DNA from 3 places in the Mesorhizobium sp. M1E.F.Ca.ET.063.01.1.1 genome. Region 2 is predicted to be linked to each of the others. Evidence: riboswitches for the same ligand, from Rfam matches in the RefSeq annotation. Region 2 holds a riboswitch; each other region holds the start of a gene.
The links. A riboswitch is a leader RNA that binds a small molecule or an ion and turns the genes downstream of it on or off. The one in region 2 is predicted to bind S-adenosylmethionine.
Positions count from the first base shown of each region.

Region 1 (9,549 bases), on a different contig from region 2:
GCGCCGAACGGCTGCTCTACCGGCTGTTCCACGAGCACGGCGTGCGCGTCTTCCGCAGCGTTCCTGTCGCCGACCAGTGCTCCTGCTCGCGCGACAAGATCCGCGGCATCCTCGAAGGCTTTTCGGCCGAGGAGATAGAGCAAAGCACCGAGGATGGCGGTATCCACGTCGCCTGCGAGTTCTGCTCGACGCAGTACGACTTCGATCCGGCGGATTTCGCGGCCGAGTGAATGCCCTTCCTTCTCCCCGTCACAATACGGGGAGAAGGTGCCGGCAGGCGGATGAGGGGCGGCGCCTGCATTGGCCGTACCAGCGCCCCTCGCTCTGTTCGAAAGAAAATCTCAAAAGCTTGGCGCTGCCCCTCATTGCCCTGCCAGGCATTTCTCCCCGTATAGTGACGGGGAGAAAGATGCCGTCGCGGAGGATTTCGCCAATCGCCCGACTGCCCTAGTTCACCGTACGCCTTGTCCCAGGCATGTCGAGGGAGAAGGCGGGGATGGCGACATCGAACGTCTCGCCGCGCCCGTTGCGCATCGTGTAGTGGCCGACCATGATGCCGGATGGCGTCGAGAGCGGGCATCCCGACGTGTACTGATAGCTGTCGCCGGGGTTGAGCTCCGGCTGGTCGCCGACGACGCCCGCGCCGCGCACTTCCTCGACGCGGCCGCGCCCGTCGGTGATGTGCCAGTAGCGCGACAGAAGCTGCACGAACTCGTTCGACCGGTTGTCGATCGTTACCTGATAGCCCCACACATAGCGGTTCTCGGCCGGATCGGAACGATCCTCCAGATAGAACGGCCTGACCTGCACTTCGATGTTGCGCGTCACGGCGCGATACATGGGCCACTCCGGTTGCCGCGGCAGGAAATAATTTGTCGCTCTCCGCGGTTTTAGCAACGAAGCGCCGTCTGACCTGCCGACCTTCCGACGCACGTGCAGATAAACAATGTCATTTAAGTGACACATGACAATGTTGGTGTGCGCAAACCGTGCGAGCGACTCGGCCGCGCGCTGTCGACTGATGAAACGGCCGCGGGCGGCCTGTCCGGAGTGACAAGATCTCCATGGAACTGAGTTTCGCAGCCGCCTTTGCCTCGTCAGCCCTTCTTTTCTCCAATCTCGCCAGCATCCTGCTCGCCTCGTCGCGGCTGAAGGCGCCTCGCGTCATCCCTACGCCCGCCGGCAAGCAGCCGCCGGTCTCCATCGTCGTGCCGTCACGCGGCGTCGAGCCGTTCACCGAGGAGACGCTCGAGCGCGCCTTTTCGCTCGACTGGCCGCGCTATGAGCTGATCTTCTGCGTCGCCAACGTAGAAGACCCCGTGGTCAAGCTGATCAATGCCGCCATAGGGCGTCATCCCAAAGTCCCGGCGCGGCTGTTCGTCGGCGATGACAGGATCAGCGCCAACCCCAAGCTCAACAACTGCGTCAAGGGCTGGCAGGCGGCCCGGCACGATTGGGTGGTCCTTGCCGATTCCAACGTGCTGATGCCCAAAGACTATGTCCAGCATCTGATGGCGGCCTGGCGGCCAGATACCGGACTCGTCTGCTCGACGCCGATCGGCTCGCGGCCGGACGGCTTCTGGGCCGAAGTCGAATGCGCCTTCCTCAACACGCTGCAGGCGCGCTGGCAGTACGCCGGCGAAGCGCTTGGCCTTGGCTTCGCGCAGGGCAAGAGCATGCTGTGGAACAAGCCGATGCTCGACGCAAATGGCGGTATCCAGGCTTTGGCCGCCGAGATCGCCGAGGACGCGGCCGCGACCAAGCTGATCAACGGCCTGGGACTGCGCGTCAATCTCGTCGCCTCGCCCTTCGAGCAGCCGCTCGGCCAGCGCCGGCTTGCCGAAATCTGGTCGCGCCAGGCGCGCTGGGCGCGGCTGCGCCGAGTCACCTTCCCGCTGTTCTTCGCGCCCGAAGTCCTGACCGGCGTGGTTGTGCCGCTGATTTTCGCGCTGGTCGCGGCGGCAAGCGCCGGTGTCAGCCTCCCCACCGCGGCGCTTTGCGTGCTGGCGATCGCCTATGTGCCGGAATGCCTGCTCGCCTGGTCCAAGGGCTGGTACCTGTCGCCGCGCAGCGTCACTGCGATGATCGTGCGCGACCTGATGCTTCCCGCCATCTGGGCGCGCGGCTGGCTGGGCGGCGCGGTCGAGTGGCGCGGCAACGCCATGACCATCCGCACCAAGGCGATGACCGAGCTGGAGGAGATCGCCTGAGCCGCGCCCAGGCGATCTCGTCATCAGCCTGCAATCCGCTACTTTGCCGCTTTCAGCGCCTGTTCGACGTCGGCCAGCAGATCGTCCGTATCCTCGAGGCCGACCGACAGCCTGAGCGTGCCAGGCCCGATGCCGAGTTCGGCGCGCGCCTCGTCGCTCAGGTTCTTGTGCGTCGTCGTCGCCGGATGGGTGATGAGGCTCTTGGCGTCGCCGAGATTGTTGGAGATCAGCACGATGTCGAGCGCGTTCTGGAACGCGAAGGCCGCCTGCTTGCCGCCCTTGACGTCGAGACAGATCAGCGTCGAGCCGCCCGACATCTGCTTTTTGACGATATCGGCCTGCGGATGGTCGGCCCGCCCCGGATAGATGACGCGGGCGATCTCCGGCCGGCCGGCCAGGAAATCGGCGATCTTGCCGGCGCTCTCGGTCTGCTGGCGCACACGCAGCGGCAGCGTCTCCAGGCCCTTGAGCAGCGTCCAGGCGTTGAAGGGCGACAGGCTCGGGCCGGTGTGGCGGAAATAGTCGTGCAGGTTCTCGTCGATCCACTTCTTGTCCGACAGGATGACGCCGCCCAGACAACGGCCCTGTCCGTCGATATGCTTGGTCGCCGAGTAGACGACGATGTGAGCGCCGAGCTGCAAGGGCTTCTGCTGCAGCGGCGTTGCAAAGACATTGTCGACGACCAGCCGCGCGCCGATCGAATTGGCTAAAGCGGCGACCGCGGCTATGTCGACCACCTCCAGCGTCGGATTGGTCGGGCTTTCCAGGAAGAACAGCTTGGTGTTCGGCCTGACCGCCTTTTCCCAATTGGCGATGTCGGTGCCGTCGACCAGCGTCGCTTCGATGCCGTATCTGGGCGCCAGCGTCTCGACCACCCAGCGGCAGGAGCCGAACAGCGCGCGGGCCGCCACGATGTGGTCGCCGGCCTTGACGCTGCACAGCAGCGCCGCGCTGACCGCCGCCATGCCGGAGGCGGTGGCGCGGGCGTCTTCCGCGCCTTCCAGCGCGCACATGCGCTTCTCGAACATGTCGACCGTCGGGTTGGCGTAGCGCGAATAGATGAAGCCGGGCTCCTCGCCCTTGAAACGGGCTTCGGCCGCCTGGGCCGTTTCATAGACATAGCCCTGGGTGAGATACATCGCCTCGGCGGTCTCGCCGAAGCCGGAACGCAGCGTCCCGCCATGCACGAGTGCCGTCTGAGGTTTCCAATCGCGCGTTTTGCTCATCGCCCTAATTCCACTCGCAAAGAACAGTCCAAACACAAAAAAAACCGGCCGCGATGTCGCAACCGGTCCATACGGCCTTGCGGCCAACGGTCCTTTAGCGACTTGTTTAACGTGGCTGCAAGCCGACCGGCCAAATCACCACGGGATAACGACCCTTTAGACCCGCGCCGCGCTTGCGTCAATTGCCGGCTTGATTAAGAGGTTTGTACCAGGCAGATACCGCAGACCGTTTGCGGTTTTGCGGCAAGAGCCTGCAAAAGAACCACGCACTTGCCCGGCCTTCGATCGGAGCCAGACCTTGCGGCAGACAGGCATTCTTCCGGACCAGGACATCGCGGCGCTGTTCCAATCGGGTGCGCTGAAGTCGCCGCGCGCGCTCGACACCAACCAGATCCAGCCTGCCAGCCTCGATCTCAGGCTGGGCGACACGGCCTTCCGCGTGCGCGCCTCCTTCCTGCCCGGCCCCGATCATCTGGTGGCCGACAAGCTCGACCGGCTGAAGCTGCATGAGTTCAGCCTCGCAGAGGGCGCGGTGCTGGAAACAGGCTGCGTCTACATCGTGCCGCTGCTCGAAAGCCTGGCGCTGCCGGCGCAAGTGTCCGCTTCGGCCAACCCGAAGAGCTCGACCGGACGGCTGGACATTTTCACGCGCGTCATGACCGACCGCGGCCATGAGTTCGACAAGATCGCCGCCGGTTACCATGGCCCGCTCTATCTCGAGGTCAGCCCGCGCACTTTCCCGATCGTCGTGCGCGCCGGCTCGCGCCTGTCGCAGATCCGCTTCCGCATCGGCAACGCGGTGCTGTCGGAGAAAGAACTGCGCGAGCTTCACCGGGCCGAGATGCTGGTCGCCACCGAGCCGCCCAACATTTCCGGCGGCGGCATCGCGCTCTCCATCGACCTCGACGGCGACAAGGACGGTCTGGTCGGCTATCGCGGCAAGCATCACACCGGCCTCGTCGATGTCGACAAACGCGCCGCGCAGGACGTCGTCGATTTCTGGGAGCCGATCTACAAGAGCGGCGCCGGCGAGCTGGTCCTCGACCCGGACGAATTCTACATCCTGGTCAGCCGGGAAGCGGTGCATGTGCCGCCGCTCTATGCCGCCGAGATGACGCCTTTCGATCCGCTGGTTGGCGAGTTCCGCGTCCACTATGCTGGCTTCTTCGACCCGGGCTTCGGCCATTCCGCCGCCGGCGGCAGCGGCAGCCGGGCAGTGCTCGAAGTGCGCAGCCACGAGGTGCCGTTCATCCTCGATCACGGCCAGATCGTCGGGCGCCTGGTCTACGAGCACATGCTGAAGCGGCCGCGGGCGCTCTACGGCAGCGATCTCGGCTCCAACTACCAGGCGCAGGGGCTGAAGCTCTCCAAGCATTTTCGCGCGGCGCGCTGATCCGCGCTGCGATCAGGCTGTGCTTGCTCAGCCTCGCGCGCCATGCTTGGCTGCGCTTCACCGGCTCCAGAACCTGACTGAGGGAGAACGAAAATGCAGATATCCAGATGGATCGTATCGGCAGCGGCGGCCGCCGTGCTGGCGCTTGGCGCCGGTTCCGCGATCGCAGCGGAAAAGATCAAGATCGGCACCGAGGGCGCCTATCCGCCGTTCAACACCATCACCCCTGACGGCAAGGTCGAGGGCTTCGACATCGACATCGCCAATGCGCTCTGCGCGCAGATGAAGGTCGAATGCGAGATCGTCACCCAGGACTGGGACGGCATCATTCCGGCGCTGCAGGCCAAGAAGTTCGACGCCATCATCGCCTCGATGAGCATCACCGAGGAGCGCAAGAAGCAGGTCGCCTTCACCCACAAATACTACACCACGCCGCTTGCGCTGGTTGCCCCGAAGGACAGCCCTCTCACATCCACCGATCCGGCCGCATTGGCCGGCAAGACGGTCGGCGCCCAGGCCTCGACCACCCAGGCCGACTATGCCCAGGACGCCTATGGCAAGGCCGGCGCTGAGGCCAAGCTCTACCCGACCCAGGAGGAGGCGATCACCGATCTCCAGAATGGCCGCCTCGACGCCGTCATCTCGGACAAGTTCGTGCTAGTCGACTGGCTGAAGAAGGCGAGCGACGGCTGCTGCAAGCTGGTCGGCGACGTCAAGGGCACCGAGACCGAGGCCGGCATCGCCGTGCGCCTGGAGGACACGGCACTGCGCGACAGGCTGAACGCGGCGATCGACGCCATCGTCGCAGACGGCACCTACAAGAAGATCCAGGCCAAGTATTTCGACTTCGATATTTATTGAGGTTGAAGCTGCCGCGCGCCTTACCTTCTCCCCCCTGTGGAAGGTGGCCTCGCGAAGCGAGGTCGGATGAGGGGTGTTCCAGGGAACGCCAACGCTTCGCTTCGCTGGAACACCCCTCATCCGTCTCGGCGCTTACGCGCCAATCCACCTTCTCCCACAAGGGGCTAGCGTGCGCACACATTTGCTTCGTGCTGTGGTCAAGCGTGAAGAGGCGCCGTCGGAAAATGGCTTGAAGCGGTTGAATTGTATGTGATTCTGTAGCCGCCATTGTTGATTCTGGAGGTTTCGACGATGGCTTCGTTGCTTGGCTACTTCGGCGACCTGCGCCTGCAAAAAAGGGGAGCATGGTTCTGGAGCGCATGTTTGCGCGTGTCAGCACGGGCATGCGCCGGCTGGCCGACACGCGCGCCGAGAAGGTCGCATTCACACGCCTGTTTCGCAATCGCCACGTGAGCACGCAAGAGATCATCCGCACGGCGGCGGCGCGAACCGCCGAACTGGCCGCCGGCCGCCACGTGCTGATCATCGAGGACAGCAGCGAGATCAACTATGAAGCCAAGGCTTCGCGCAAGCGCGGCCTCGGTCGTGTCGGCAATGGCACCGATATCGGGCTGTTCGTGCATCCGGCGTTGGCCGTGGATGCCGTGGACGGCTCGGTCCTTGGCCTTGCAGGCGCCACGATCTGGCGGCGCGAGGCAGAGAAGGCGGATGACTACCAGGCGCTGCCGATCGAAGCCAAGGAAAGCCACAAGTGGATCGGCACCGCCAAGGCGGCATGCCAGGCGCTGACCGACGCGCCGCAGATGACGGTGATCGGCGACCGCGAGGCCGACATCTACGAAGTGTTTGCAAGGCTGCCCGACGAGCGCACCCATGTGCTCATCCGCGCTGTACGGGATCGGGCCTTGGGCACGCGGGGCGAGCGCCTGTTCGGCGCGATCGCCAAGACGCCGGAAGCCGGCCGCATTGCCTTCGAACTGCAGGCCCGACCCGGCCGGCCGGCCCGCACCGTCGAACTGGCCGTTCGCTTCACCGCGGTGAGCTTGCGCCAGCCCCGCCTTGGCGCCGACAGCCGCGATCCGCGCGAACTCACGCTCAACATGGTGGAAGTGCGTGAGATCGATCCACCTTCGGCCAAGGACGCGGTGATCTGGCGGCTGTTGACCACCCACAGCGTCGAAACGCTCGCCGATGCCTGCCGCATCGTCGACCTGTATCGCTCGCGTTGGAGCGTCGAACAGCTGTTTCGGACCGTGAAGTCGCAGGCCATCGATCTGGAGGAAAGTCTCATCGCCGACGGCGATGCACTCGAACGTCTGGCCGCCCCCGCTCTGGTCGTCGCCACCAAGGTCATGCAACTCGTACACGGGCGTGGTTCGCCGGGCCAGCGCTTCCAGGCCGCACACCTCTTCGATCCCACCGAGATCACCGTCCTGGAAGTGCTCATCGCCAAGCTCGAAGGCAAGACCCAAAAGCAGAAGAACCCGCACCCCACGCACACGCTCGCCTGGGCCGCCTGGTGTATCGCCAGGCTCGGAGGCTGGAACGGCTACGAAAAGGAACGCCCGCCAGGGCCCATCACCTTCACCCACGGCCTCAGACGCTTCAACGCCATCACACACGGCTTCGTTCTGGCCTCGCAAAAATGAGCCCGAAGCAAATGTGTGCGCACGCTAGCCCACAAGGGGAGAAGGGGACGGCGATTCACTCCAAAAACGGCTTCGCCTTCATCGTCGCCGGAACTTCCACACCGAGCCGGCTCAGCACCGTCGGCGCGAGCTGCAGCTGGTCGAGCAGCGTATCGGCCTCGGGACCTTTGCCCGGGCCGAAATAATAGAGCGCGAAATCCTGCATCTCGTCGTCGTGGCCGCCGTGATGGCCGCGGTTCGTCTGGCCGTGGTCGGCGGTGACGATCACCTCGTAGCCGGCCTGGCGCCAGCCGGGCAGGAAGGCGGCGAGCATGCCGTCCATCGCGTAGCAGGCGTGGTCCATCTCGTGGCAGTCATGGCCGAAGCGATGACCCATGGAGTCCAGCGTGCAGGTGTGCAGGATGCCGTAGTCGATGCCGTGGCGCCTGGTGAGCATGGTCAGCGTCGCGAACAGGTCGACGTCGCTCGGCGTCATCTGGTTCCTGAGATTGTAGCCGGTCATGGTGTGGAAACGGCCATGCGTGATCGGCCCGCCGGGCTCGTCGAACTCCATGTCCTCGACGAGGTCGAACGGATGGGAGCGGAAGAACTCCGACCAGTAGGAATGGGTCACCGCGCCGGTCTTGCCGCCGGCCTTGCTGACCTCCGAGAAGATATCCGGCTGCTCGACCCGGAACCGGTTCTCGTTCGACAGGATGCCATGCACCTGCGGCGTGACCCCGGTGTGGATCGAGGCGTAGCAGCAGGCGGAGGTCGACGGCAACACCGAACGCATCTTCCACACCTGCGCCTCGCCCGACTGCGCCCAGCCTTCGAGATTGCCCATCAGCCGTCGCCAGTTCCGGTACGGCACGCCGTCGAGGATGATGAGCAACAGTTTGGATGTGAGCGCCACGGGCGGCTCCATGCGGTCTTGCGGGAGAGATCAGCATCGAGGGCCTGGCCAGTCCGGCCAAGCCCCAGAAACGCAGAGAAGAGGACGCCAGCTCAGTTGCCGGCGCTTTCCATGCGCCGTCCCGAGATCGCCTTCTCCAGCCAGCCGATCTCCATTTCCGGCACGGAGGAGAGTAGGAGGTCGGTGTAGGCGTCGAAGGGCGGCGTCAGCACCTTGCTCTTGGAGCCGTAGCGGACCACCTCGCCGCGATACATCACGGCGATCGAATCCGCGATCGACTTCACCGTGGCAAGGTCGTGGGTAATGAAGAGGTAGGCGACCTTCTCGACCTGCTGCAGGTTGAGCAACAGCTTGAGGATGCCATGTGCGACCAGCGGGTCGAGCGCTGACGTCACCTCGTCGCAGATGATCAGCTTCGGCTTGGCGGCGAGCGAACGGGCGATGCAGACGCGCTGCTTCTGGCCGCCGGAAAGCTCGGCCGGATAGCGGTCGATGAAGCCCTTACCCATCTCGATCTCGTCGAGCAGCTCGGCAACGCGCTTGTCGCGCTCGCGGCCCTTCATGCCGAAATAGAATTCCAGCGGCCTGCCGATGATGGTGCCGACCGTCTGGCGCGGGTTCATCGCCACGTCGGCCATCTGGTAGATCATCTGAAGCTGGCGCAGGTCCTCCTTCGGCCTGTCCGAAAGCCTGTTGCCGAGCGTGCGGCCGTCGAAGACGACGCTGCCCTGCTCTGGCGGCAAGAGGCCGGTGATGGCGCGCGCCAGCGTCGATTTGCCGGAGCCGCTCTCGCCGACGACCGCCAGCGTCTGGCCCGGATAGATGTCGACCGAGACGTTCTTCAGCACCTTGACGTGGCCGCCGCCATAGGCGGCCGTCACGTTTTTCACCGACAGCATCGGCGCTGTGCCGGGCTGTTGCTCCTGGTGCTCGATCTCATGCACCGACACCAGCGCGTTGGTATATTCCTGGCGCGGCTCCTTAATGATCTGGCGCGTGCCGCCCCATTCGACCAGCCGGCCGTGGCGCAGCACCATGATCTCGTCCGATACCTGGGCCACCACGGCGAGGTCGTGGGTGATGTATAAAGCCGCCACATGCGTGTCGCGGATGGCGTCCTTGATCGCCGCCAGCACGTCGATCTGCGTCGTCACGTCGAGCGCCGTAGTCGGCTCGTCGAAGACGATCAGGTCCGGTTCCGAGCACAGCGCCATCGCCGTCATCACGCGCTGCAGCTGGCCGCCGGAGACCTGGTGCGGGTAGCGCTCGCCGATCGTCTCCGGATTAGGCAGGCTAAGCTTCTTGAACAGCGCCA
Region 1 covers NZ_RZSC01000026.1:7,105-16,653, forward strand. Annotated here, with positions in the region: gene EOA29_RS04390 (Hsp33 family molecular chaperone) at 1-230, shown strand, start outside; gene apaG (Co2+/Mg2+ efflux protein ApaG) at 448-840, opposite strand; gene EOA29_RS04400 (ceramide glucosyltransferase) at 1,065-2,210, shown strand; gene EOA29_RS04405 (O-succinylhomoserine sulfhydrylase) at 2,249-3,436, opposite strand; SAM riboswitch at 3,511-3,588, opposite strand; gene EOA29_RS04410 (2'-deoxycytidine 5'-triphosphate deaminase) at 3,735-4,829, shown strand; gene EOA29_RS04415 (ABC transporter substrate-binding protein) at 4,923-5,690, shown strand; gene EOA29_RS04420 (IS4 family transposase) at 6,050-7,339, shown strand; gene EOA29_RS04425 (alkaline phosphatase family protein) at 7,395-8,234, opposite strand; gene EOA29_RS04430 (ABC transporter ATP-binding protein) at 8,327-9,549, opposite strand, start outside.
Region 1: another riboswitch for S-adenosylmethionine. It lies ahead of EOA29_RS04405 (O-succinylhomoserine sulfhydrylase); the one in region 2 lies ahead of EOA29_RS07155 (homoserine O-acetyltransferase).

Region 2 (9,549 bases):
ATAAGCTAGGTCGTGCCCTGCCGAGGTCAAAGGCATGGTTTTGCTTTTTGATCGGGCCAGGCCGTCACGAAGGCGCTACCCGCCGCCCCACCTGCTCCAGCCAGTGGTCGCGAATGCCAAGCGCCTCCAGGTGTTCGAGCGTGCTCAAGACATAGTCTTCGTTCCTGCCCGATTGACCGACGGCGCCGCGCACGACTGCCGCGGCATGGCTGGCGTCGAGGCCGCCGGCATATTGCTCATGCGCGCGATCGACGATGTAGGCGACCGCCTCGACCGTTCGGCCTCCTCCCGCCGCGTTCCCATCGAGCCGGACATCGAGCATGCGTTCGAGATAGACGTTGGTCACCAGCTCGCGTTCGCGCAGATAGGAAAGCACTTCGTTCCGCAAGTCGCCGGGCACGCGAAAGGCGAGGCCGATGCAGGAGCCGCCTCGGTCGAGGCCCAGCACCAGGCCCGGTCTTTCACGCGTGCCGCGATGCACGAAGGAATAGACGCAAAGCGACCGGCGATAGCCGTAAAGACGGGCGCGCCGCGTCTCGACATGTGCGAATCCCGGCCGCCAGATCAGCGACCCATAGCCAAAAACCCAAAAATCGCCCATATCGCCAAGCCTGATCGCACTCGAGTGACGACATCGCACCAGTAAGGTGCTTCTTCTGTCCCCGCTGTTGTGCGTGGAATTAACAGCCCGCTCGCTGCACGAGGGGTAACGAGAGCCGCAGCATGACGTCAAGTGACGAGCGATCGCGCAAACCTCGCCGCCGGCTGTTCTGGCTTGCCGCGTTCATCCTGGTGCTGTTCGCGCTCTACAGCGCCGGCTGGTTCTACCTCGCCGGCCGGGTCAAGACCGAGGCCGACCAGGCATCGGCTAAACTCGAGGCCAAAGGCATCGCCGCCGGCTGCGCCAACCTTGCCGTCAGCGGTTATCCGCTGAGCTTCACTGTCTCCTGCGACAGCCTGGCCTATCAGGATGACGCCAAGAACATCGCCGCCTCCACCGGCAACTTCAATGCCGTCGCCCAGATCACGCAGCCATTGTCGCCGGCGGCCGATGTCAGGGGACCACTCAGAACCTTGGCGCCAGGCATGCCGCCGCTTTGGATCGACTGGGACAAGCTGCACGCGACGGTCAGGCTGTCCTGGCCCCTGCCCCGACGCGTTTCGCTGCAGGCCGAAGGATTGTCGGGCCAGACCGACCCGGCAGATGATTCCGATCCGGCCGAGCTGTTCTATGCGGCAAGGGCCGCCGGGCAGTTGGAACCCAAGGGCCAGGATGTGACCTATACCGGCAGTTTCGCCGATCTCGAGATCGACGCCGACGCGATCGGCGGGCGAGCGCTGCCGGCGCTTGACGGCGGCGGCGAGGCGACAGTGAAGAATGGCGTCGCGCTGATCGCGGCGCCGCCGAAAAGCCTGCGCGGCCAGTCGGTCGACATCGCCAAGCTCGACCTGTCGTCGGGGACGGCGCGCCTGACGGTGTCCGGGCCAATCTCTGTCGACGCCGAAGGCCTGATCGACGCTAATCTCACGATCAAGCTCAAGGACCCCAAGGCGGTGGCGGCCATCCTTGCCGGCGCCATTCCCGAGCATAAAAGCGAGATCGAGCAGGGCTTTGCCGGCATTGCCATGCTCGGCAGCGAGCCGTCCATGCCGCTCAAGGTCGTCAAGGGCAAGGCTTCGCTCGGCTTCATCCCGCTCGGCAAGATCAAGCCGGTCGATTAAGGACTGCAATGGCGGGCCCGGTCAAACTGCTCAGCGTCGGCGCATTCACCCTCGACACGATCCTGCGCGTCGACCAGCTTCCCACGCATCAGGGCAAGTTCATCGCCAGCGACGGCGTCCAGATCGCCTCCGGCATGGCGACGAGCGCCGCCTGCGCCGCGCATCGCCTCGGCGCCCACGTGTCGCTTTGGGCGAGCGCGGGAGACGATGCAGTCGGCGACCGGTTGATTGCCGAGATCGAGGCGGAAGGCGTCGACTGTAGCCTGGTCCGCCGCGTCGCCGGCGCGCGCTCGGCGCTGGCCGCGATCCTGGTCGATGCCCATGGCGAGCGCATGATCGTGCCGTTCTACGACGGACAAGCTCAGGCCGACCCAAACACGCTGCCGCTTGCCGATCTTTCCGCCTTCGACGCCGTGCTGGTGGATGTGCGCTGGCCGGGCGCCGCCGCACTTGCCTTGACGGCAGCCCGGGACGCGGGTTGTCCGGCGATCCTCGACGCCGATACAGCACCGGTCGAGGTGCTGGAGCGGCTCTTACCTTTAGCCTCGCATATCGTCGCCTCGGAACCTGCGGCGCGCATCGTCTGCGGCCACGCGCTCGACCCGGAAAGCGCCTGCGCCGATCTTGCTTCGCGCACCGACGCCTTTGTCGCGGTGACCGGAGGCGCTGCCGGAACCTGGTGGCATGACCGGGAAAGCGGCCGCGTCCGACATGTCGAGGCGCCGAAGGTCAAGGCTGTCGACACGCTGGCCGCCGGCGACGTCTTCCACGGTGCTTTTGCCGTCGGCCTTGCCGAAGCGATGCCGCCCGAAAAGGCGCTGCGCTTTGCCAGCGCCGCCGCCGCGCTCAAATGCCTGCGTTTCGGCGGCCGGCTCGGCGCCCCTGACCGGGCCGAAACGCTGGCGATGATGGCGGCCCACCGGCCGCCAGCGCAACAGAGCCGTGAAGGCTGCTGAGATTCAGGTTTTGATGTCGGGGTGCTCGACCGCCTGGCGTCCGAAATCCGGCACGTCGATGTCCTGGCCGGCCTCGATGATCGAGCGGCGGATGGCGCGCGTGCGGGTGAAGAGGTCGAACAGTTTTTCGCCGTCGCCCCAGCGGATCGCCCGCTGCAGCGAGGCCAGATCCTCCGAGAAGCGCGCCAGCATCTCCAGGATCGCGTCCTTGTTGTGCAGGCACACGTCGCGCCACATGGTCGGGTCGGAGGCCGCCAGACGGGTGAAGTCGCGGAAGCCGGAAGCGGAATATTTGATGACTTCCGTCTTGGTCACCGATTCCAGGTCGTCGGCGGTGCCGACGATGTTGTAGGCGATGATGTGCGGCAGATGCGAGACGATGGCCAAGGTCATGTCGTGATGCTGCGGGTCCATCGTGTCGATGTTGGAGCCGCAGCGCCGCCAGAACTCCGACAGCTTCTCCAGCGCCTCCGGGTCGGTGCCCGGCAGCGGCGTGAAGATGCACCAGCGGTTGTCGAAAAGATCGGCGAAGCCGGCATCCGGCCCCGATTTTTCCGTGCCGGCCAGCGGATGGCCGGGGATGAAATGCACGCCCTCCGGCACATGCGGCTCGATCTGCGCGATCACCGAGGCCTTGGTCGAGCCGACGTCGGTGAGGATCGCGCCCTTCTTCAGTGCCGGCGCGATCTCGGCGGCGACCGCGCCGGACGATCCGACCGGCACCGAGACGATGACGAGATCGGCGTCGCGCGCCGCTTCCTTGGCCTCGGTCGTGTAGGAATCGCCGAGACCGAGTTCCTCGGCTCGCTTGAGGGTCGACTTGCTGCGCGTCGCGATGGCGATATGGCGCCCCAGGCCCTCGCGCCGGATGACGCGGGCGAGCGACGAGCCGATCAGGCCGATGCCGACCAGCGCTATTCTTTCGAACATCGGTGATGTCATGGTGCTCTAGCTTTTCAGGAAAGTCGTCAGCGCTTCGACGACGCCGCGGTTGGCCTCTTCGGTGCCGATGCTCATGCGCAGCGCGTTGGGAAAGCCGTAGCCGGTGACGCGGCGCAGGATATAGCCGCGCGCGCTCAGATAGTCGTCCGCGGCCGCCGCCGAATGCCTCTTGTCGTCGGGAAAATGGATCAGCACGAAATTGCCGACGCTGGGCGTCACGCGCAGCCCGAGCAGGGTCACCTGTTCGCTGACCCAGGCCAGCCATTTCTCGTTGTGTGCCACGCTGCGCTCGACATGGGCGCGGTCACGGATCGCCGCGATCCCCGCCTCGATCGCGGTCGCGTTGACGTTGAAGGGACCGCGCACCCGATTGATCGCGTCGACGATATGCGCCGGCCCATACATCCAGCCGATGCGCGCGCCGCCGAGGCCGAGCTTGGAGAAGGTGCGGGTCATGACGACGTTCTCGGAACTGCCCGCCAGCTCGATGCCGGCTTCGTAGTCGTTGCGCCGCACATATTCGGCATAGGCCGCGTCGAGCACCAGAAGCACGTTCTTCGGCAGCGCCGCGTGCAGCCGGCGCACCTCCTGGAACGGCACATAGGTGCCGGTCGGATTGTTGGGGTTGGCAAGGAATACGATTTTCGTACGCGGCGTGACGGCGGCCAGGATCGCGTTGACGTCGGCGCGCTCGTCGGTTTCCTTGACCGCCACCGGCTTGGCGCCCGCCGCCTGGATGTAGATCTTGTAGACCATGAAGGCATGTTCGGTGAACACGGCTTCGTCTCCGGGCGCCAGATATGTCTGCGCCAGGAGGCCCAGGATCTCGTCGGAGCCGTTCGAGCAAATGATGTTTGCCGGGTTGAGGCCATGCACCTCGGCGATCGCCTCGCGCAGCCGGCGGGCGGAGCCGTCGGGATAGACGTCGAGCTTCGCCGCCACCTCGCGCGCGGCCTCGATCGCCTTCGGCGAGGGCCCGAGCGGATTCTCGTTGGACGACAGCTTGTAGACCTTCGTCACGCCGGCGGGCGCGGTGCTCTTTCCCGGCACATAGGCCTCGATGTCCATGATACCCGCGCGGGGCGTCGGACGTGGCTGATCCTGCTTCATGTCACAAATCCGTCGAGAAGGCCTTATTCTGGGCCGCAGCGGGAATACAGGCCGTGACTGGCAATGTCGAGAGGTCTGCCGCATGTCGCCCAAAAGTGTGCAGCGGTTCTGAGACAACGACATGCATCAAAAACAAAGGCTTAAAGCGTAGCGCGTGTATCCGTTTCAGCGCGATGCGCTTTTAGCCAAGTACCGGCGTCAATCGTCGCGGCTGACAACCCGGGCTTTGCGCGCCTGCTGGAGTTGCAGGATTCCACGGCGCAGTTGGTCGAACAAAGCCGGCGGTAGCATTCCATAGGCATAGCTGCCATCGGAACGCTGTCGAACATCATAGCCGGGCCAAAGGAAACGGTTCAATTCATCAAGGCGCAGCCAATGCCGGCCGCCGTCGAGGCCAAGGGTCCGACATACCGCCGGCGGAATCTCGATCGATGCGGAACTATCGGATGGCGGGCGATGCGTAATCGGTGCCACTATCGTGCGGATGTGACCATCCGCCTCACGGGGCGTGGCGACAACGATCGCGCAAGGGCGATCCTTAGCACCTTCGACATCGCCACGGTCGTGTTCAGTGCTCCAAAGAAAACTATAGCGAATGACGAGACCCGGCCTTGGAACCGGCAGCGTCACTTCGGCTCCACGCCATATTCGGCAGTCTCGATGGAGGCGATCGTGTCCTCATCCAACTCGCCCACGATCAGGATTTCGCGCTCGCGGCGCTTCAGCAATTCGTAGTGCTCGAATTCGGCGGCAGAGAGATACGCCCCGACAATCCGGCCATGACTGGTCACATTGATGACCTTCTTGGCGATGGCTTCGTCCTGATACTTCGCGAAATTTCGGGCGAAATCGCTCGCTGGAACTGCGGTGTTGCGTGGCATGTCTGCCTCCATCTGATGCCAGAGAGCGGTCAAGCGACCGAAATAGATCGTGCAGATAGCCGCTAACCTATTATATGTAATCTGCGCAAATTACGCAAGATTGGCGCGCCATACCGCTGCCGTTGACGTTCGTATTCCGCAGACGTAGAAGAGCAATGAACTTCCGTGGTGATTTGGCCGGTCGGCTTGCAGCCACGTTAAACAATTCGCTAAAGGGCCGTTTGCAACCTGTAACCGGCTTTGCGAAGGCAAGCCGGTTTTTTGTTGTCCGCTGCCGGCCGGACACCGCATCTGTGAAGTCGATGCGGACTGGATGGGGAATGGGATGGCCGCTCAGCGCGCTGCAAGGACCAACAACGAGGCCGACCATCCGTCGAGCCCGGTTTTGCAGCTCGGCCCCGACAAGCCGCTGAAGCTCGATGCGGGCACGGTGCTGTCGCCCTTCCAGATCGCTTACCAGACCTACGGCACGCTCAACGACGCCCGTTCCAACGCCATCCTCGTCTGCCACGCGCTGACCGGCGACCAGCATGTCGCCAACACCAATCCGGTGACCGGCAAGCCGGGCTGGTGGGAGGTGCTGATCGGTCCCGGCAAGATCATCGACACCAACCGTTTTTTCGTCATCTGCTCCAACGTCATCGGCGGCTGCCTCGGCTCCACCGGCCCCGCCTCGACCGATCCGGCGACAGGCAGGCCTTATGGCCTCGACCTGCCGATCATCACCATCCGCGACATGGTGCGCGCGCAGCTCATGCTGGTCGACCATTTCGGCATCGAGAAGCTGTTTTGCGTGCTTGGCGGCTCGATGGGCGGCATGCAGGTGCTGGAATGGGCCGCCAGCCATTCGGAGCGCGTGTTCTCGGCGCTGCCGATCGCCACCGGCGCCCGCCATTCCTCGCAGAACATCGCCTTCCACGAGGTCGGGCGGCAGGCGGTCATGGCCGATCCGGACTGGCACGGCGGCAAATATCTCGATTTCGGCAGGCGCCCGGAAAAGGGGCTCGCCGTGGCGCGCATGGCGGCGCATATCACTTACCTCTCGGAAGCAGCGCTGCATCGCAAATTCGGCCGCAACCTGCAGGACCGCGAGGCGCTGACCTTCGGTTTCGACGCCGATTTCCAGATCGAAAGCTATCTGCGCCATCAGGGCATGACCTTCGTCGATCGTTTCGACGCCAACTCCTATCTCTATCTGACCCGCGCGATGGACTATTTCGACCTCGCCGCCGACCATGGCGGGCGCCTGGCCGATGCCTTCGGCGGCACCAAGACACGCTTTTGTCTTGTGTCCTTCACAAGCGACTGGCTGTTCCCGACGGGAGAGAGCCGCTCGGTCGTCCATGCGCTCAATGCTGCCGGCGCCTCCGTCTCCTTCGTCGAGATCGAGACCGATCGCGGCCACGACGCCTTCCTGCTCGACGAGCCGGAACTGTTCGCGGCCATCCACGGCTTCATTGCCTCCGCAGCCCGCGCCAGGGGGCTCAGCCTGTGAGCGGCTCGCGATCCCTGATGCATCTCACCCAAAAGTGCGCAGCGGTTTTGGGAGAGCGACATGCATCAAAACAAAGATCGGAAGTGTGCCCATGAGCGTCAACCGCGCCCAGCGCGTCGATCTCGACGTCGTCAGCAATCTCATTCCGCCGAATTCGCGCGTCCTCGATGTCGGCTCGGGCGACGGCGTGCTTCTGGAGCTGTTGCAGGAGACCAAGCAGGTCGACGGCCGCGGCATGGAACTGTCGCAGCGCGGCGTCAATGAATGCGTGGCGCGCGGCCTCAGCGTCATCCAGGGCGATGCCGACAAGGATCTCGGATTCTACCCCGACAAGGGCTTCGATTTCGTCGTGCTGTCGCAGACCCTGCAGGCGACCCGCAATCCAAAGCTGGTGCTCGACGAGCTGCTCCGGATCGGCAACCGCGCCATCGTCTCCTTCCCCAATTTCGGCCACTGGCGGGTGCGCTTCTCGCTGCTGATCAAGGGCCGGATGCCGGTCACCAAGGACCTGCCCTATTCCTGGTACGACACGCCGAACATCCACTTCTGCACCATCCGCGACTTCGTCAATCTGTGCGAGGAGCTTGGCGCTACCGTCGAGAAGGCGACCGCGCTCGACGCCAACGGCCAGAAGATCGGTCTGTCGATGCCCTGGTGGTTCTGGAACTTCTTCGGCCAGCAAGCGGTGTTTTTGTTGAGGCGATAGGCTCATCGTTGACGGCGGGGCCCAGAGCCTTATAGCGATATGGCTCAGGCAAACTGATTGCGCAACGATGGTCGACAAACGTCCAACCTATTCAATTGTCGTAGAGATGGAAAATGCCCAGTTCATAGACTGGGACGAGATGGGCGTCGGGCTGACCGCCTTGGCGCGCGAGATCGCTGTGGTCTCCTCAACCGGCTTCGCCAGACCGAAAGTCGTTATCTCTCATGCCGGACAAAATGCGGACACCTCATCGTTGCAAAGCCGCATCGAGGCAGAAGCGCCGCAGCTGACACAGGTAGCCGAAGTGACCTTCACGGCCTGCCCCAGCGGCCGGTACTACGAACTCAAGAACCATGGCGTGCGTTTGGCTGAAGGAAAAATCGTCGTCTTCATGGATTCCGACACGGTTCCCCAGCAGGGTTGGCTCTCAGCCCTGCTGGCGCCCTTTCACGATGCCGAACCCATCTGCGTGAACGGCCATACCTACCTTTCGTACGACGATTTCTTTTCGCGGACCTTCGCCTTGATCTGGTTCTTCCCGATGGCCCAGGGGGACGAAAGGTTTGCTTCGAAACGTGCGATCAATGCCAACAACGTTGCCTTTCGACGCGACTGGATTGCCAGCCATCCGTTCCCGGCACACAACGGCTTCAAGGTGTCCTGCACGCTGCTGATGCATCAGCTTTGGCGCGAGGGTCATAGAATCGTCAATGTCGATGCGCGCGCCTATCACTACTCGCCGCGGGGCTGGCGGTTCTTTTGTTGGCGCGCGCTGGTGACCGGCAGGGACGCCGACCGGAAATTCGTCGCGCTTCATGCCCCCAACCGCAGCCAGCGGATCGCGAAGTCGTTCAGCCGATGGGGGACCATGTCGTGGCGCACGACACGACGCGTGATAAGTCATGCGTCGCAGACGGGCATGCCGCCTTGGCAGATTCCGTTTTCGCTGGCGGTAGGGCTGGCCTTTTATACCTTGGCATTTTTCGGCCAATTCAGCCTGGCAGCCCGCCTCGTTCGCGACGAGATCGAAACCGTGCCTGACTTCGTCGGGCACAGTTGAGAATAAATCGCCTGCAAGTGTTGCATTCAAACTGCCTGACTTTGGGGAAATTCGCTCTGACCTTGGGCCGAAGCGACGCTTCAGATGACATAGATCACTCTTTTCTGTAACATTTCGCGAATCCATCCGGGGGCGGACAGGGAGAGGTAGGTACAAGATCCATCTGGATATCGTTTATCCGCCCCGTGACGAAAGTTAGATGCCGACCGCTTCCGACACAGCCCCGCTGATCACCGTGATCACGCCGACCCATAACCGGCGCAGCCAGGTCGTGCGTGCCGTGGAAAGCGTTCTTGCCCAGACATTTACCCGCTTCGAGCACATTGTCGTCGATGACGGCTCGACCGACGGGACTGCCCAGGCCCTGGCCGAAATTCGCGATCCCAGACTGGTCTACGTCGGCGCGAAATGGCGAGGCGCCAATGCGGCGCGCAACGCGGGCATCGAGCGCGCGCGGGCGCCGATCGTCACCTTCCTCGATTCGGACGATGTCTACCTGCCGGATCGCCTTGACCGGACGCTGCCGCACTTCGACAGGAACCCTTCGCTCGAAGTGCTGATCAGTTCCTTCATCTCGGTGAAGGGCAACCGCAGCACCAAATGCATCAATCGCCAGGCCTTGCTCGACAAAAGCACGCTGCAGCGCGCCCTGGTCTCGCAGACGATCTTCATTGCCG
Region 2 covers NZ_RZSC01000054.1:618-10,166, reverse strand. Annotated here, with positions in the region: gene EOA29_RS07190 (gamma-glutamylcyclotransferase) at 65-601, opposite strand; gene EOA29_RS07185 (DUF2125 domain-containing protein) at 724-1,722, shown strand; gene EOA29_RS07180 (sugar kinase) at 1,731-2,678, shown strand; gene EOA29_RS07175 (prephenate/arogenate dehydrogenase family protein) at 2,682-3,620, opposite strand; gene hisC (histidinol-phosphate transaminase) at 3,627-4,730, opposite strand; gene EOA29_RS07165 (hypothetical protein) at 4,929-5,360, opposite strand; gene EOA29_RS07160 (hypothetical protein) at 5,357-5,611, opposite strand; SAM riboswitch at 5,767-5,844, shown strand; gene EOA29_RS07155 (homoserine O-acetyltransferase) at 5,937-7,106, shown strand; gene metW (methionine biosynthesis protein MetW) at 7,198-7,812, shown strand; gene EOA29_RS07140 (glycosyltransferase family 2 protein) at 7,880-8,872, shown strand; gene EOA29_RS07135 (glycosyltransferase family A protein) at 9,072-9,549, shown strand, end outside.

Region 3 (9,549 bases), on a different contig from region 2:
CGCGCCGCTCGCATTCGCCTGTATGCCGATCGCAGCCGCTTTCTCCGTCGACGCTACAATGTCGGTGACGAGCACCGTCAGGAGCACTCGGTCGTTGGGGGAGTGTGTCGCGCGCTCCGGTCAGGAACTCCTGAATTTCCCCGACCAGTCGCTCCTGATCTCCCCATTGAGGTATGTGGTCCTCGCCGGGAAGCACGGCCAGTTGGCTCCGGGAATGTGGTCGGCGAGATATTGACCATGAGCCAACGGCACCCAGCGGTCACCTTGCCTATGCACCACCAGCGTGGGCACTCTAATGATCTGTAACAGGCGGCGCACATCCAGCTGAAAGTTCAGCTCCATCACTGCCTTGGCTGCTTCAGGCAGAATACCGTAGGTAGGCGCCGAACCATGATCGCGCTGCCTCGTCATTCGCTACACTTGGTGCGCCGTCGCCAAGTTCGAATGGACCGCCCAACGTCTCTTCCATAGCGGCAATTTCGGCTTCTCGCTGTTCCTCTCTCACGCCCCAAGGATAGTCAGGTGCCCATTGGCTTCGGGCGAACGCGCCATATAACACGAGCGCGGAGGTGCGCTCCGGATGAGTCGCTGCAAACATCGCGCACATGCTGCCGCCCTCGGAGACGCCGAGCAGGGCCGCCCTTTCTGAACCTGCGGCGTCCATGACTGCACGAATGTCGTCGACCCGTTCTTCCAGCGCCGAGCACCTGACGTCGCGGTCGGACATACCCGTGCCGCGCCTGTCGAAGCGGATCAGCCGCGAGAATGTCGCAAGTCGGGTGATCAGGCGCGCGTAGTCTGGATCAAGCATATTCGACGTTACAGCCACCCCTGAGCGAAGACGAGGTCGATCGGCCCGTCACCAAGAACCTGGTACGCGACTGATACATTGCCGCTTTTGGTATACTGCGTGCGCGGAGGCATCGCTCAAGGGGTCTCAGAGAAAGGCAGTTGAACGCCATTCTAAACTCTGTCACCCGGCAGCCTTCAGCGCGTCGTCGGACGGATCAGGAGCAGGCCACCATCAAACCCGACGAAATAGCGGCGCAGGCCGTTCGTCCATGGCGATGTCTTGGTCGTGGAGATGCGTTGGTCGAGCCGGGATCAGCTTTGCATCATCGAGTGCAAGATGGCCTGCATATGCTCTTGCAGATCGAGTTCGCCACGCGCTTCGACGGCAAGCAGATATTGCGCTTTGGCCCGGCGGTCATCTCGGCCTATCGCACGATAGGAGCAAACGGCCAGCAGCGCCTCCTGCTCGATCCCGTCGGCCCGCTCGCGATCCTCCCTGCTGCTCCCCGCTCGATGAACAACATGGTGGAACGCGGCGTAGGCCGCCTCATGGGCTCGGATCAGTGCCTGAAGCTCCGGCGAAGCCCTTACGGCAGCGGACGCCGGCTTGACGGCAACCGCCGCACCGGTCAGCGCGAGAAGATTACGGCGGGTGATCGCGGGCATGGATTTTGTCCTCCTCGCTGCCGATCGTGCCGGAGTACCATAGCACCACCACAGGAGGGCGCAGAGATGGTCGGACGCTGTCTGCTGACAATGCGGTCAGTGGACCATTCGAGCGGCAAAGCGCGTACATATGGATGGGGCCTCAGAAAGCCACCCCTTCGGGCCTGCCCCCGGAGGGAGGAGTGCCTAAACGCCGATGCCCAAGCGTTCTTCGATTTTGTCGAGGCGCCGGTGGAGAAGTTTAAGCAGGTTAATAATGCCCACCAAGGTAGCCCCGCCGCTCATACCAGATCTGCCACATCTGCGTTGCCATCACTTTCCCTGCCCGGTCAATCACGGCGCCTTGCCGAGATGATCCTTGCACGTCCCCAGCATCTGTGTGGCCGTGTAGCCACCCGCTTGCAGCGGGTCTGCGATATGCCGCGACGTGACCGCGCGTATGATGCCGTCCTTCCCCGGCGCAAACACGGTCGTCAAGTTCGCATTACCCAAAGGCATCCACTCCAGAAACACCATGCTGTCGAACGCGCCCCGGCCGGCCACGACCGTCGCAGTTCCCTGGTTGCCAATCAACTGCGCCCGCCCGCCGACCAGATCGATGGCGGCAAAAGCCATCTCGAACGCCTCCGAGCCAGGCTTCAGCACCTCGTCCTTGCCCGCCATCCACGGCAATTCGCTGTGCGACGAGAACACCGTTTGCGTGAACGTGCATCCCAGATAGGCCGGCGTCCACTCGACCTCCTGCGCCAATGCCGAGCCCGCTATCACTACGGCCGCAGCCGCCACGACTACCTTGCCCATCTCCCGTTTCCCTGGCCGCCGTTTACTCGCCCAAGCCAGCTTTGATTGCCGCCGAAACTTCGCGCGCTTTGCACCCAAAATCGTACTTCAAGGCGACTCGCAACTGCATCAGCGCCGAGCAGGATGAAATCCGCTGCCCTCGCGGAGCGTTGCAAGGATCGGACGCCGGGCAGCTTCAAGCCAACTGCGCCCCAACCTCCAAAACGCTCCAGCGGCCCGCTGTGGCCGATTGCAAACCCCAAAATTCCCGAATCGGCCATCCGCCCCGGCTCGGTCGCAAGGTGTCGATGCGCTCGACGCACCGTGGCAGCGGTCATGCCAGTTCATAGTGGAGAACGCGCTGGCCGATTGCCTGAACCGTGTCGAGTGCCAGCAGGCGCAGTTCCTCTTGGTCGGCCTGTTGCTCAAGATCTTCAAGCGCATCGCCGATATTTGCCTGCTGCTGCTCGGAAACTTGAGGGTCATCCTTCGGAGGCCTGTGCAAGATCATCTCATGCGCCCGCGACAAGGCGTTGTGTGGCTCCCGGTCACGCTCCACCTTCAAGTCCCAAAGGCGCCGCTTGATCAGGTGGACAGAGTTGGTGATGGCACCCGCTTTCAGTGTCCCGAAGTTGGCAACCAGCTTTGGCCCAGCATAGTCTATGACAACGCGATGGCTCCCGCCTTTCGCCCGGCGCGCGCGCCCCTCCCGAAGATCGGCACTAAAATACTGACCGAAGCCCTCCCGCTGGGATTTCACGAAATCGCAGACCAAAAACGGCAGGCGGTCGCCTACTCGCTGCCCCTCGGTATCTTCTTCGGCCAGCATTAGCGGCTGCGGTAGATCCTGTTCGTTGGTGGAGGAATACAGGGACGAAAGTGCCGCCATCCAGCTTTGAGCCAACATCCGCAAGCTGATACCTTCGGCCTCGCTGCATTTCCCGAGGGTAATACCGGAAACGGGCGGGTCGGGTGCAAACAACGCCTCAACTGATCTCGCGGCCAGATCCTCCTTCAAGCACACGCCGGCCAACTCGATGACCCTCAAAACGGTGTCGGCATCGTCGCCATAGAAGCACCGCAACTTCTCGGGGGCGTTTGCCAGTTCGACGTGAAAGCCAGTGGCATTGGCGGCAGCCACCCCCACGACAAATCGCTCATATGACCCTGAAATCGGTTCGAGCAGGATGGGCGCCCAATGAGCACGGACGCTTTGCCCGAGCAATGGAAAGTGGCTTGTGTCCAGTCGAAGGCTCATAGCATCACCGGCACGTTCAGGGCTTTGCTGGCATGGAAAGTGATCTTAGCACTACGCTGCGCCAGAAACTGTTTCAGCGCCTCGACATAATCCATCGGCATAAGGTCCGCCACACGACTGGACTTCGCAGATTCTGCTGCATCGAAACCGGAAAGCGCAGCCTCTACGGCCTGCGCCTCGGCGCGCCGATCGTGCTTCTGCTCCAAGGTCAGGAATGGTGTCATCCATTCGGACAACCGGCTGGCAAATTCCTTAGCGGGGTCCAGATCGCCTGGTCCCCATGCAGGGCCGGTGAAACAATGCCCGTGATCGATCAGCCAAGCATCTCCTGGGTTGCCAAATAGAAGGTTGCCGTGATGCCGGTCGATGTTGGCGATCCATGCGTCGAACGCATACAGTTTTCCCAAATCCGCCCATTTGGAAATCTGGTCGATGATTGCTTGCTGCCCTTGTGGTGTCGATGTGCGCAGGCGAAACGTGACATTCGGCACCTTCACATCGGTGCTGACAAAGACCAACCGGGAATCGTCAGGGAGCCTCGGGGCCTTGGCGACGGACAAGACGCCGGGGCGCACCAGCCCCAAGAAACTATCCGGGATCGGTAAGCCGACATGGCGCGCCAAGCAGAATGCCAGCAATTCGTTGCAAAGCTGGATCAGATCGAGGTCCTTGATGATTGCCTGCTTAATAACGTCGCCCTCAAGCAGGACCTGTCCGCGAAAAGTCTCGTTGACGTTGCCTTCCTTGAATCCTAACGCGCCAAGCAACACGGTCGCAAACTTGATTTCTGCCATGCATCCCCCCAACGAAGGATTTTGATCCTATCGTCAGGGCGCAGCTAAACCGCAAAGGTGCGGTGTGGCAATTGAAATTCGTCAGGTCGCCTGCCGACGAGCAGGTGGCAGGCTGGGGCGCCTCCGCGAATGAGGCGTCCGACGGGATTGGTCGCCTACGGTGGTTGCGGTCGCTCTTGAAGACGCCTTTATCGGAGGATGATCATCACAAGAAGCGCAGCTATGGCGATCAGCGCCCATAGTATGTGTTGCAGGCGGTGGTCGAGCGAGGCGACGCTTTGTTCCAGGGAAATATGCGCTTCGTCCGGATCGGATGGTTGGTAGCGGTATTCGACGAGCGCCGGCTTATTGCCGAACACGGTAATTCCGTCGAGCCGAGCGCGAGCGTAATGTTTGCCCTCGCTCAGCAAAAGCCCGTATTCGCTTTGGCCAGGCCCTGAAAGCGCTGCGGAAACTTCGCCCTCAAACAACTCGCAAAGCAGGGTTAGTTGGATCGACGCCGCTCGGCTGACGATGTTCACAAGCTTGTCGAACACTACTTCATCTACAAGCAGGGCTATCAAGAGGGAGTGTTCCTCCGGGAAATGATTTATGCGACCGGGCTCGCCCTCCATCAGCCCGCCGTCCGGGACTTTTGGACCCCTGCCTCCGGCACTAAAGATACCGTCTGTCAGGGTGGCGTTTCTCTTGCCGCCGATCTCGTCCCTGGTGGTTGGGCAGATCGAGCCACTCTTGAATTCGGAAAACGTCTCGACTGCGCCGCTCTCCATCGTGAAGACGGTGATCCTCTCGTCGAAAGTTCCGTCGAACTCGATCCTGGACCTGCTGTCGTAGCCACGCGATGCAGTGGTCTCGTCTAAATCTTTTTTCCAGTCGAAAGAGTTGATGACCTGCACACTGGTCAGCGTGACGCGGAGGCGCTTCGGTAGGCATTTTCGAACGAATGGTCGGCTTCCGTCGCCTTTTTCCTCTTCCTGGATGTTGAAATTGTCGAGGAGTGTCCACTTCGGGCTGTCGTCGTATTCGCTGTAACGCTTTGTGATTTTGTTCGCGCTCTTTCCGAAGATCATGGTCCCGCTCCCGTGCACACGCAACATAGAAACGACTCGCGTTGCCGTAACATTTCGTATTACTTGTTCGGTATTGGAACAACCACAAAGGTTTGAGCATGAGGCGCTCGCTTTGTGCAATATGCAGGCATCCTGTCCGAATTCCGCCGCTCTTTTTTGTGGCGGCGGTTTCGTGGCCGATCCTGTTTGCGAGCGCTTGGGCGCAGGACCTCGAGCAGGAGTTTAATCGTCAGCAGTTCAGTGAGTGGGCAGGCATCATCTTCATGTGCGTGCCAGATGATGATAGCGACGCCATGCAGAAACAGCTTTGCGCCAGCGCGTCCGCCGAGGCACGCCTGCTGGCCGCAAGTGCGAAGATCCCGTTCCAAGATCTGAGTGGTGAACCCTGGGGCCGAGTTTCATTCAAGGTGAAACAAACCCGCTCCATCATCCTTGAAACGACGATCCGGGCTGCACGCGGCACACCGAGCGCAATCTATATGAGGCTTGAGGCCACCTCCTTCTATTCCAATGCCGTCGAGCAAGGCGGTCGAGAAGGCACGCTCGACGTCAAGCCACGAGCCGGCGATCTGGTGCTTTGGGACAAAGATGTAATCGGGGCCGGGGGGTCCGAAACCGAGCTCGTGCAGGGTATGTCCAATGCATTTGCAACGAACATAAAAGAGTTCTTCGGCCTGTTCATCGAGAGCCGCAATTAGGATGCATATAACCTCCCATTACCCGGCGACTTACCCGGCTGCCGTAGACGTCGCCAGAGCGAGGCCGGTCGACGCTCAGCACCTTCCCCTCGGCCAGCCGCTTGACCTCAGCGAGGCTGTGCCACCAGGCATCAGGCCGTTCCCTGCTCGGGTGCCGCCACATCGGAGTGAGAGCCGCCTGCCCTGCATCCTGCTTGTCCCGTGACCATGCCCTGAGACCCCTCCAAATCACTATAGATCAAACGGGTCCTTCTTCGGCGCTGGATCGCCAACTCCAGTGAAAGGGTCTTTGGGTTGAGAGTTGCGGTTCGCGCCCAAGGAGGCATCAACCGCATTTTGGCATGCTCCCATCTCCCTCAGAGCAGCATTCGAGCCCCGAAGACTAAGGTTAAGAACCTGCCGACCGTTGAAAAAGACACGCAAAGAGTGTTTCCGCATCAGTTGCTCAACGAAGCCCGGCTCATTGGTGCCGATGGCGAGAGCCGGCAGTGTGCCAAACCTCATTCCTGTAGCTGGTGATCGCCAGCCAGCTTCATTGTCGACCTGCAGGATTAGATCGTAGCCCTTCCCTTCTTCAATTGATGTCCAATTTAAGTTACCAATTGCAAGGTAAAGGGCCGCACTTGAACCCGGTTGCAGAAAGCCAAAGCGGAAAATAGTGTAGTCCTCATAAAGAGTGGTTACGAAGCATTGAAATTGGATGGAACGATCAACGTATACGCTCCAATTTCCAACGTTCTTCCAGAGGGCCGTTTCCACCTCAGCAGCACGAACTTGTGCTGAGGTGATCATTGCAGCCAAACAAGTCACAAGAAAACGCAATCGCATCGCCATCGCCAACTCCCGCCACCCGGCTCTGCTGCTTGTTCTACCAATTGCAAAGCCCTTCAACGAACCATTTGGTTTGCAGATTTATATCGGCGAGGCTTGTTCAGGTCGTTAGCTTCGCATCCAAAAACTTGTCGCGAGGTACATATATTCAGAGAAGGAAAGAGGTCAGGGGTCCCAAGCCAGGGGCCCCAATTCGCATGGCCCCCGGTCTCCGGGAAACCCGCCGCGTTGGGGCAATGGCAGTTGCCCTGCCTTCAGCCCCTCTTCTTGACCATGCCTAGGATGAGCGCGTTGTGCGCCGCGATCCGTGCTCCGGTCACCGCCGGATGCACATCGCCCTCGAACCGGACACACCGCATACACAGGCGCGCCGCCGCCTCGTTCGACACCGTGGTCATCCAGCCGCAATAACGGCACCTGTAAGGCTCGATTGGCTCCTGCGGGCCACCCTCAGCCATCTGCGCGTTGTCGGTCGGCGCGGGGTCGTCGTCGATCATGCCGGACATTCCCTCAAATCCCTTCTGCAAGGCGGATCGGGAGCTGCAGATCGATCAGCCGAGCCTGCAGGAGGGAAAGCGTGAGTTTGTCCCTTGCATCGACCCACCGGCTGTCGCCGTTGGCGGCGTCACCGTCGCGGAACACCAAATGCGGGTCATCGGTCCCGCGCACGAGTCTTGGACCAAGATCGAGCTTCGTCAGCAGGCGGTAGGCCCTTGCGCACGGACCTTTCTCAAGATCGAAGCGGGTTTCCCAGAACCACCCGTCAACCGGGTCATCGTAGTCCTTTGGGCCGATCCCATACTCCTCCCAGATGGCGTGAATTTCGGGTTCTGTCCGGTATCCGACGCTTTCTCTGGTGAAGAACTCGCGCCAGGTCGGCGGCGGCGGGCAGAAGCCCCACGGACCGATTGTGAGCAGGTAGCCCTGCTCTCCGCCGTCATACCAATACATCGTCTCGGCCACCGCCACCGGTTTGGCGAGCAGGGGTTGTGCCGTCCGGCGAACGAAGGATTGAGCGTCCTTTGCGAATGCAGCCGTGAGCAGGCCGCCCGCCCCGATCAGAAAACCTCGCCTCGTCAACACGAAAAAAGCCCTCCATGGTTTCACACGTATCTGGAGGGCTGGCGACCTACTGTTGCCTGTTGAGGGCCACATCGTCATGCCACCGTTGCCGGTCAAGGCTGGTTGGCGGGGCCGAGGCCCTCTCTGGATGCAGGGCTTGGTCTAACAAAGCGATTGTACTTCGGCAAGCTTTCTCCTCGTGGTGGAGGCCGGAGGCATCGACGGCAACATCAGCCGCCCCGCTGCGGCGATCTCATACGCTGGCATTCCTGGTGGTCAAAACTCTATCGGCTGGCTGCCGCCAATGGCCGAGATGGGTGGTGAGCTGTCGCCCGCTGGGACCAGCACGAATGACGGCCATGCGCCAGATGCAGCCATTCCGACATAGCGTAGCTTGACCGTGCGCTGCCCACTTATCTTGATATTGCCGGGGCTCGCCTATCCAGTCTGGTGGGCGGGCAACGCGCTCGTCGCTCACAGAGGTGTGCGGTGAAACAGGTCGAGATTGCAGTTCAACAGGATCCGTGAGACTCTTCAAAAAGCCGCACGAAAATAGCGTGCGAAAAACAAGGCGCCCCGACATCTTCAGCGGGCATCCTAGCACATCACAGGTCGTGCCCCTGATTGTCGGGCTGCTTAACCCGCCCAGGGAGGACGACAATGACTATACGGCCAGACCCGACTTTCCACGCGACTGCCAAGCTCGCGATGCAGGCGCCCGTCGAAAGCTTTGCCTACACTTTGATGTTGAGCGCCGACTTCTCCCAGCCTGATGGACTAGCAATAGTTGACGTTAACCCGCAGTCAAAGGACTACGGCAAGGTCGTCCATAGCGTGATCATGCCGAACAAGGGCGACGAGTTTCACCATTTCGGCTGGAACGCCTGCTCTTCGGCCCTTTCGCCGCTGAACGGTCACCCGTTTCTCGAGCGCCGCTTTCTGATCATTCCCGGCATGCGATCCTCGCGCATCTACGTGATAGACACCAAGGGCGGACCGACCAAGGCCAAGATCCACAAGGTCATCGAGCCGGAAGAAGTGTTTGCCAAGACCGGATACTCCAGGCCTCATACGATTCACTGCGGTCCGGAAGGTATTTATGTCTCGACGCTCGGCGGCGGCGGCCCTGACGGCACCGACGGACCTCCCGGCATCTTTGTCATGGATTGCCAGACGTTCGATGTCCTCGGGCGCTATGAGATCGATCGCGGGCCACAGGACAAGCAGTATGATTTCTGGTGGAACCTGCCACGCGACTACATGGTGTCGAGCGAGTGGGCACTTCCGCCGCAGTTCGAGAAGGGCATTGTCCCGGAAGATCTCCTGTCGAACAAATACGGACACCGGGTGCATTTCTGGAATTTGCGTGAACGCAGGAACGTGCAGACCATTGATCTGGGAGCTAATCACCAGATGGCACTGGAAGTCCGCCCGGCCCATGACCCGGTAAAGGAATACGGTTTCATCGGAGTGGTCGTTGACACGACAAACCTCGAGGGATCGATCTGGACATGGTGGCGCGAGGACGGCAAATTCCATTGCGAAAAGACGGCGACCATTCCGCCCGAGGCAGCCGCGAAGGATGACCTGCCGCCGCT
Region 3 covers NZ_RZSC01000098.1:1,305-10,853, reverse strand. Annotated here, with positions in the region: gene EOA29_RS10595 (alpha/beta fold hydrolase) at 359-811, opposite strand; gene EOA29_RS10590 (hypothetical protein) at 1,105-1,458, opposite strand; gene EOA29_RS10585 (hypothetical protein) at 1,792-2,259, opposite strand; gene EOA29_RS10580 (hypothetical protein) at 2,573-3,379, opposite strand; gene EOA29_RS10575 (HipA family kinase) at 3,493-4,290, opposite strand; gene EOA29_RS10570 (hypothetical protein) at 4,479-5,360, opposite strand; gene EOA29_RS10565 (hypothetical protein) at 5,459-6,058, shown strand; gene EOA29_RS10560 (hypothetical protein) at 6,290-6,892, opposite strand; gene EOA29_RS10555 (hypothetical protein) at 7,144-7,386, opposite strand; gene EOA29_RS10550 (hypothetical protein) at 7,400-7,972, opposite strand; SAM-I-IV-variant riboswitch at 8,011-8,108, opposite strand; gene EOA29_RS10545 (selenium-binding protein SBP56-related protein) at 8,612-9,549, shown strand, end outside.
Region 3: another riboswitch for S-adenosylmethionine. It lies ahead of EOA29_RS10550 (hypothetical protein); the one in region 2 lies ahead of EOA29_RS07155 (homoserine O-acetyltransferase).